4 regions of the Jeotgalicoccus huakuii genome follow, and region 4 is predicted to be linked to each of the others. Evidence: riboswitches for the same ligand, from Rfam matches in the RefSeq annotation. Region 4 holds a riboswitch; each other region holds the start of a gene.
What was found. Region 4 has a riboswitch for thiamine pyrophosphate ahead of V6E76_RS07065 (3-oxoacyl-ACP reductase). Riboswitches for the same ligand answer to the same signal wherever they lie in the genome.
Positions count from the first base shown of each region.

Region 1 (2,204 bases), on a different contig from region 4:
GGCCTAATTTTAAAAGTGACTAAAGTAACTAAAGAAAATGGCGTTAAAATTAAGACAGAGAAAGGCATTAATTTCCCAGATGTAGATATCGATTTAAACGTCTTAACAGAAAAAGATTTAGTAGACTTAGATTTTGCTAGCCAACATGCCGATTTGATCGCTTTTTCCTTCGTTAAATCAAAAGAGGATATGGCTTTTATCGAATCGGTATTACAGGATAAGCTCCCTGATGACAATAAAGACATGCCTATTATTGCTAAAATCGAAACTGTAGAAGCCATAAAAGAATTCCCTAATATCATAGCCGAAGCCGCTTCACACAGACCTTTTGGTGTCATGCTCGCTCGTGGAGACCTCGCTGTAGAAATCGGCTATGAACGCTTGAGTGAAATTCAAGAAGAACTATTATGGATATGTGAGGCTGCACACATTCCAATGATTTGGGCAACTCAAGTATTAGAATCTCTGATTAAGAACGGTATCCCAACACGTTCAGAAATATCTGATGTTGTCGCAGGTGCAAGAGCAGAGTGTATTATGCTAAACAAGGGAGATTACATTGTAGAAGGTGTTAAAACAGTGAATGATATACTGATTAAGAGCGAAGACCATAACTATAAAAAAACAGCAATGTTAAGAGCCCTAAACATATCTAAGGCACTCTTTAATGAGTAAAGGATGAAAACTATGTCAACACTGAGTCATATACAAGCACCAAGCAATTTTGCCTATAAGAAAGAACAGGTCACCATTCATCTCCATTACACATTCACTTGTGATAATCGAATCTTTTTTTCCAAAACACAGTATAAAGATTTACTCAACCACACCTATAGATTGACGGTTGATGTGAACTCACCAATTGATGAGTCCGGTTTAGCGACTGACTTTATGGCTATTGACGCCTTATACCACAATAAAATCCGGCCGCTTTTAGATGGGCAGATATTAAATGAGACGCTAGTAAATATGAATACTACTGCGGAAAATATCGCACTATGGATCAGAGATGAATTTAACAAAATTTTAAAGCCGCAAGATGATTTAATTAAAGTCACCCTATACGAAAGTACGAATCACGGCGTGACTGTTACAAATTAACTTCACAAAAATGTGTAAGTGTACTATGATTGAGATAATCAAATATTGAAATCACCACCACTAGGGGTGCCTGTAAAGGCTGAGAATCACCCTTATCACCTGATCTAGATCATACTAGCGTAGGGAAGTGGCATATTTTTATATGCACACCATTCCGTTAGTGGTGTGTTTTTTTATTTGTAAAAATCACGGAGGTTTATTCTATGAAAAACAGCAATGTTTTAACTTTGACAGACGTATTGATCACAGTTGTCATCGCCTTAGTTTTTGCAGTACTTTATTCTCTCTGGGATGGTGTATATACCGTCTTGCAGCCCCTTGGTTTACACATCAATGAATTGGTCTATGGTATGTGGTTCATTGCTGCAATTGTAGCTTATTTAATTATTAGAAAACCGGGTGTCGCTTTACTTGCAGAATTTGCAGCAGCTTCTGGAGAAACGATCGTTCTGTTACAGTTCGATATCGTCTTAATCATGTATGGACTACTCCAAGGACTGGCATGTGAGATCATTTTCTTACTCTATAGATATAACAGTACTAAGTTATATGTAGCTGTACTCGCAGGTGTAGCAGCAGCCTTATCAACAATTCCGCTTGATTGGTATTATGGCTACCTTGGTCATTTAGAAACTTGGAACCTAATGCTGATGCTTATCTTCAGAATTATCAGTGGCGCAATCGTCGCCGGATGGTTAGGTCATAAACTCTATGAAGGTGTAAAAGGGACCGGTGTCTTAAAATATGTTGGTAAAAAACAAAGCGATTCGTCTGATGGTTTTTAATATGACTGATATAAATATCGAAAACCTTAAACTCAAATTCCCTGAGACAGAGCAGCTATTATTTTCAAACATCAATATAAGTGTTAAGAAAGGGGAAAAGGTGTTACTTGTCGGTCCTTCTGGCTCCGGTAAAAGCACCTTACTAAATGTGATGGGCGGATTGATTCCTAAAGTCATTCATACACCTGTAAAAGCAGATTATTTAGATATACCAAATGCTTCAAGCTACGTATTCCAAGACCCTGATGCCCAGTTCACCATGCCAACCGTTGAAGAAGAACTTGCATTTATCCTAGAAAACCAGAGGATTGCTCCTAG
Region 1 is NZ_JAVIYN010000007.1:43,674-45,877, reverse strand. It holds gene V6E76_RS05120 (pyruvate kinase) at 1-675, shown strand, start outside; gene V6E76_RS05115 (6-pyruvoyl trahydropterin synthase family protein) at 688-1,101, shown strand; TPP riboswitch at 1,154-1,244, shown strand; gene V6E76_RS05110 (ECF transporter S component) at 1,305-1,886, shown strand; gene V6E76_RS05105 (ABC transporter ATP-binding protein) at 1,846-2,204, shown strand, end outside.
Region 1: it holds a riboswitch for thiamine pyrophosphate, as region 4 does, so the genes downstream of both, V6E76_RS05110 (ECF transporter S component) here and V6E76_RS07065 (3-oxoacyl-ACP reductase) in region 4, are expected to answer to the same signal.

Region 2 (2,204 bases), on a different contig from region 4:
TCTCAAATCCGAAATATACGATGAGCGTTATTTTTACATTTATTATCGCAGCGTCTGGAGTGACTTATTTTTATATTAGTGCACCCATATGGGCGATGTTAATTGGCACATTGGTTGCGAAATTCATTGAGGACTAAAATTTGATTCAAATCATTCAATATAGTGTATGTTGTTAATCAAAAAGACTGGAAATATTGATTTGTTTATACTATAGTAAAATGTATTGAATATTTGCCGACATAGTTTAATGGTAGAACACAGCCATGGTAAGGCTGCAATACGAGTTCGATTCTCGTTGTCGGCTGTCTTATACCAACTCAAAATTGAGTTGGTCTTTTTTATGGTTACTTATTTGCATTACTTCTAGCTTATGGGTAGTCTAATAACTAAGCATGGACAATGGAGGTTAATATGACAACGCTCACTTTACAAGAAGCCATATTTAATGTAAGCAATTTAAGAAATCAAATTACTAAAGAATACGAGAAGTTCAGTACAGAATTTCGGGTGCCGATCGCGGTGAATAATGAGAAGATTGATAACGATGATAAGGTCGTTAAAGTAAATGAGACCTTAGAGAAAATTAAGGATTTAAAGACAGACTTAATCACTTTGAAAACAGCAATCCATTTGAAAAATACAACAGGCGAATTATCAGTGGATGGCCATGTAATGACAGCATCAGCGACTTTGGAATCATTGAAGATTGAACGTGATATCATCAATAATATTTCATCAAATATAAACTTTGGTTACGGCAGAGAACGTGTAAAGACGATTTCTGGTGTCGGTATTGTTGAAGAAGGTATTGTTAATGAGGACGCAGTTAGAGATTACCTAGAATCACTAGAGAAAAGTGTGCATAAGAAATCCATGCTAATTGATAAATTTAACAGTAGCGAAACGATTGAAGTCACTTTGAAGACGATATAAGTTTTATTGGTAAAAAGAGACCGATTCCTAATCGAAAAATTGATGGATTACTTTTTACGACTTACTTATCTTTTACGATTTAAGAATACGGACACGAATGATGGAAATCATAGTGATTATTATCTCTTTTGATGGAGGATTTTCCTCAAAAACTTCTGGATGCAAAGTTTTGCCTTTAAGACCATCCTTAAATCAAATAATAAGACTAGGGGTGCACTGATGTGCTGAGAGATGAAATTCGACCCTTTGAACCTGTAGGTTAGGACCTGCGTTAGGGAAGTCTGTGTCGATAAACTTTGGCAACATGGTATTTATAGGCCCGGACCTCTCATAAGGTTCGGGTTTTTATCTTGTTTAGTCAAAAGGAGGAATCGATATGTTTACAGATCGATTATGGACACGTGTAGAAGGAATTTGGAAGTCGTATTTAAATCATCCTTTTGTGATGGGCTTGGGGGATGGATCTCTTGAAATTGATAAGTTTCAGCATTGGTTAAAACAGGATTATGTGTATTTAGTCGAATATGCACGGTTAATGGCGATTGGTGCAGAGAAGGCACCGGATTTAGATACAATGAATTTATTTGCTGAGTTGTTACATGGTACGTTGTTCGGCGAGATGGAGCTTCATAGAAGTTTTTCAAAACGATTTGGAATTTCAGAGGATGCGCTATTAGAAACTGAGGCGGCTAGTGAAAATACAGCATATACCTCATACATGTTGAATCACGCACAGCGTGGTGATGCAGCTGTTGTAGCTGCATGCTTATTGACTTGTGCATGGTCTTATAACTTTATAGGAAATCACTTAAAGAATAATTATAACCATGAGAATAATCCATATAAAGAATGGGTGGATATGTATTCAGACACAGAGTTTACTGCATTAAATAATACTGCAATGAAGCTGATGAATCGTCTAGCAGAGGGTAAACCTGAGCGCGAACTGCTTGTTTTAGAAGAAATTGTGGTGAAGACAAGTAAGTACGAGTATATGTTTTGGGAGATGTGTGAAAATAAATCTAATTGGGATGTTTTACAAGGCGAGAAATGACTAGGAAATTAATTATTCATAATAATAAGTTTTCTAAAATGTTAAGGGTCTGTAAAACATGTGTATTCCATAATTTCTTTGGGGTAAGGTAGGACTAACATCACGATTCAGTCTGAAAACCTATACTACTTTAAGGAGAGGGAATTAATTATGAAGAAACTCTTAACTGTTACATCATTAGTAGGCGTATTGGCACTTGCTGCATGCGGAGGCGGTT
Region 2 is NZ_JAVIYN010000003.1:107,842-110,045, reverse strand. It holds gene V6E76_RS02530 (benzoate/H(+) symporter BenE family transporter) at 1-137, shown strand, start outside; tRNA gene V6E76_RS02525 (tRNA-Thr) at 234-304, shown strand; gene V6E76_RS02520 (hypothetical protein) at 412-933, shown strand; TPP riboswitch at 1,131-1,228, shown strand; gene tenA (thiaminase II) at 1,310-1,987, shown strand; gene V6E76_RS02510 (hypothetical protein) at 2,138-2,204, shown strand, end outside.
Region 2: it holds a riboswitch for thiamine pyrophosphate, as region 4 does, so the genes downstream of both, tenA (thiaminase II) here and V6E76_RS07065 (3-oxoacyl-ACP reductase) in region 4, are expected to answer to the same signal.

Region 3 (2,204 bases), on a different contig from region 4:
CGATTTTATCTTCACTACAAGTTCCTATGTTGATGAGTACAGCGCCACTATGCTTAATTATGTCAGCCATCTCCTTCTTCTCGCCACTCATAATTGGTGATGCACCGAGTGCAAGTAGGCTATTTGCAGTGAATGGTTTTACTACATCATTGGTAATACATAGAACGAGTGGATTAATGCGTCTTAAGAGTTCAATCATTGTTATTCTCCTTTATATGAAAAATGATTTACCGGCCCACTACCTTGCCCGATACCAGGTGCATGTTTAATAGCATCTGTTATATACGCCTTCGCTGTTTTAAACGCATCTTCCTTAGTATTACCCTTAGCGAGCTCTGCAGTAAGTACCGCTGAAAATGTACATCCTGTACCATGTGTTTGATCTGTGTCGATTCTTTCACTAGATAGTGTCGTAATACGCTCCCCATCATACATATAGTCTGTCGCATCGCCGTCTAAGTGACCACCTTTAATAATGACACTTTTGGCCCCCATTTCATCAACGATGAATTTTAAAGCATGTTCTATATCTGATGTGTTTTCTATCTTCTGTCCTGTAATTGCCTCTGCCTCATGTAGATTTGGTGTCACAATATCAGCGAGCGGAATGAGTGTATTGATGAGCGTATCCATCGATGCTGCGGTCATCAAACGGTCCCCACTTGTTGCAATCATCACAGGATCCATGACATAAGGAATATCATATTCTCTTATGTATTTTGCAATTAAGGTCATCATATCCGCTTCAGCAATCATGCCCGTTTTCATTGCTTTTGGCACTTGATCATCAAAAACACTCTTAAGTTCCTTTTCGATAAAATCTATCGGTACGTTATAGACATCCTGAACGCCTAATGTATTTTGTGCAACAAGTGAGGTGATAACAGCCATGCCGTATACATCTCTTGATGAGAATGCCTTGATATCAGCAGGGACACCTGCCCCACCTGTTGGATCAGTTCCAGCTATTGTTAACGCAGTTGGTAAAGTCATTATTAGATTCCTCCTAAAAAATAAGCCCACTTCCTGAAAAGAAGTGGGCTTATCAAAACGAATGCTGTATTCATTTTATTCGCACTTCCCTCCGCCAGCATAACCTGGATCAGGTAAAAAGGGACAAGTTTTCACTATCTCAGCCAATTGGCGCCCCTAGTGGTAAATGTTATTTAAATGTATTGTATCACATTGTACTTTAGTGTCAAAGAAGATTCCGTTTCCTTATACATATTAAACCGATAAGCATCATCACAATACCTAGACTTGTAACAATTACAACTGCTAACTCATCTAAACCTTCTATAGGAACATCGCTCAAGTAATAAAATGGACTCAGTTTTAAGAAGTTTTCATTTAAGTCAATCAAACTTCCTAAATAATTAACCAAGAATATATATGCCAGATATATCCAGACAAATATATGAAGTCTAGCATATATACCAATGAGTAATGAAGAGACTCCTATAATAAATACCATTGCAGCACTGTAATTAATAAGTCCTTTAATGTAATCGACTTCTGTGAGCTCTAGTCCTGTCACATTAATACTAGCTAAATACATTCCAACTAAGGTCAGTAAATAACTCAAAATACCCACTAAGTTCGCGTAAAACCAGTGTATTAAATATGCCGTTGTAAGTGAAATTCTATTATTTAACGTCGCCGCGTTCATCATCTCTAAACGTCCTGATTTTTCTTCTATTAAAAATCTACCATTCACCATTAAGGCAGGTACCGTCGCAATTAGTGCAGAGATTATAAATAGTAAATTTATAAAAAACATGGTGCCATCTTGACCTTCAAATGCGGCTTTAAGCATATCATTTTGACCGATGACTTGATCAAGATCTCCAAAAATAGAACCGTAAGATAAACCAACTATAAAGAGACCCACTATCCATGACATCATCAAGACCTTACTATTGATGAAGGCTAATCTAAAGTAGCTTGAGATTTTTCTTTCCTTCGGTTTTTTATCGATATTAAAATAACCGCTTCCTAAATCACGCTTGTAAAACAATACGTAACTTAAGGCCACTAATAGAATGACGATTGAGAATGGCATGAGCCATAGTCCAGATGATTCTATACCATAGGCTTCTATACGAGACAACCAGTGATAAGGAGAGATTACAGAAAATCTTGTATCCACCACATCCGTCATTGCTCTGTACAGGTATAAAGCAAGGAGAACGGTGAGTGTCAGA
Region 3 is NZ_JAVIYN010000003.1:20,366-22,569, forward strand. It holds gene thiM (hydroxyethylthiazole kinase) at 1-199, opposite strand, end outside; gene thiD (bifunctional hydroxymethylpyrimidine kinase/phosphomethylpyrimidine kinase) at 202-996, opposite strand; TPP riboswitch at 1,063-1,161, opposite strand; gene V6E76_RS02050 (ABC transporter permease) at 1,199-2,204, opposite strand, start outside.
Region 3: it holds a riboswitch for thiamine pyrophosphate, as region 4 does, so the genes downstream of both, thiD (bifunctional hydroxymethylpyrimidine kinase/phosphomethylpyrimidine kinase) here and V6E76_RS07065 (3-oxoacyl-ACP reductase) in region 4, are expected to answer to the same signal.

Region 4 (2,204 bases):
GACAGATTCAGGTGAATGAGCAGACATGCTGACTGAAATATCCGGATGTTCTTTTTTATACGTTAATGCAGTTGGATCGTTTTCTCTAAAGTGGATGGCAGTTAAACGAAAAGATTCCAGCAATTTAGTCGAAGTATGAATGATGATTTTTTCTTTAGGGAAACCTGATTGAATAAGCTGACAAAGGAAAGATGATAACTCGTTGTCGGACATGGGTGTACGAAGTAAAAGATAATCGATACAGGATGAAATCGTATTGAAATGAACAATGTCCTTGGAAATTAATATCTTAAAATGTGTAATTGCAATAAGCATTATGTCACCCCTTAATATAAAAAAGCGCTGTTTTTCTATATAGAAAAACAGCGCAAGTATGCATCAACACATATTACTTTCGCCACTTTCCTACGCCAGTATGAACTGTATCAGGTTCCCGGAATCCCAAAGTCTACACTTTAATCTCAGCCTTTTTCAAAGACACTTCCAGTGGTCTTAACTATTTAATTTTCCAATCAATAACTTCAAGTTACTCTAAAAAGTTAAATATTGCAAATAAAATTATATTTTAATTATACTGATAACTATCTTTTAACATTTACTCAATCATATAAGAACTAGATAGCAGTACAGTTACAGAATTGAATTTGAATTGTGTTTGTTCCAATTCACATAATTTGTGATTTACTTGACGTATCTTCGTAAAGTAATACAATGATGTTAAATAGAATAGATTCGCACTAGGGGCGTTTTTATAAACTGAGATGAGGGTAACCTCAGACCCTTTGAACCTGATCCAGTTAAAACTGGCGTAGGAAAGTGTTACATCGATACAGTTGTATATCTATGTCTTTGCGGGCATATAATTTACTCTCGGTACGTAACTTTCCTATGAAGGCTGCGTATTTTTTTATTCTAAAAAATTATAGGAGTGATTTATTTGACAAGGACAGTTTTAGTAACGGGAAGTGGAAGAGGACTTGGTAGCTATATCGTAAAAGCACTAAGTGAAAAAGGTTTTAATGTCATAATTAACTACAACAACAGTAAAGAAGAATCAGAGAAGTTAAAAAACGAAATTGGAGCACAAGCCATTGCGATTCAAGCGGACATTACAGACCGTGAAGCAGTTGAGCAGTTAGTTAAAAAAGGAACTGAACATTTCGGACAGATTGATGTTGTTGTAAACAATGCACTCGTTAACTTTAAATTTGATCCAACCGCTCAAAAATCATTCAAAGATTTGACTTATAAAGATTACGAGCAACAGTTAGACGGGACACTAAAAGCTGCATTCAACGTATCACAAAGTGTAATACCACAGTTTTTAGAACGTAAAGACGGTGCAATTATTAGTATTGGAACTAATCTATATCAAAATCCTGTAGTACCATATCACGAGTACACCACTGCAAAAGCTGCTTTAATTGGGTTCACCAGAAACGTTGCAGCAGAACTTGGACAATATGGTATCCGAGCAAATGTTGTTTCTGGCGGTTTACTGAAAACAACAGACGCAAGTGCAGTCACAACACCAGAAGTATTTGATTTAATCGCACAGTCCACACCATTGAGAAAAGTAACAACCCCACAAGACGTTGCTAATATGGTTGTTTATCTTTGTTCTGAGGCAGCAGATGGGGTTACAGGGCAAAACATCACGGTAGACGGCGGACTTACTATGAACTAGGCGGTATATATTATGAATAATTCTAAACAGTTAAATATAGGAATTTTATTGTATGGTGTGGGTCACCATCAGGCAGCATGGTTAGAAGACGATTCGAGTGTCAATGAATTCACGACAATTGAATATTATGAAAATCTGGCAAAAATTGCAGAACGCGGAAAATTTGATGCCGTATTTTTCGCAGATTCACAAGCCTTCCCCGCAGATAGTCCAACAGAATTACCAGCGAGTTATTTTGACCCAATGATTGCATTAACTGCTATGAGTAAAGTCACAGATAACGTTGGACTTGTTTCAACTATTTCAGGTACATTTAATAACCCATTTACCACAGCAAGACAGTTACTCACACTGCAACACATAACAAAAGGACGCATGGGATGGAATCTGGTGACATCAATGACCGACCGCGAAGCACAAAACCACAGTATACCTGAATTGCCTGAGAGAGCCGTTCGTTATAAGAAAGCGGATGAATTTGCTGAAGTCATGAATAAATTATTTGAATCGTGGTCAA
Region 4 is NZ_JAVIYN010000011.1:39,472-41,675, reverse strand. It holds gene V6E76_RS07070 (thiamine phosphate synthase) at 1-213, opposite strand, end outside; TPP riboswitch at 386-495, opposite strand; TPP riboswitch at 730-832, shown strand; gene V6E76_RS07065 (3-oxoacyl-ACP reductase) at 938-1,687, shown strand; gene V6E76_RS07060 (NtaA/DmoA family FMN-dependent monooxygenase) at 1,700-2,204, shown strand, end outside.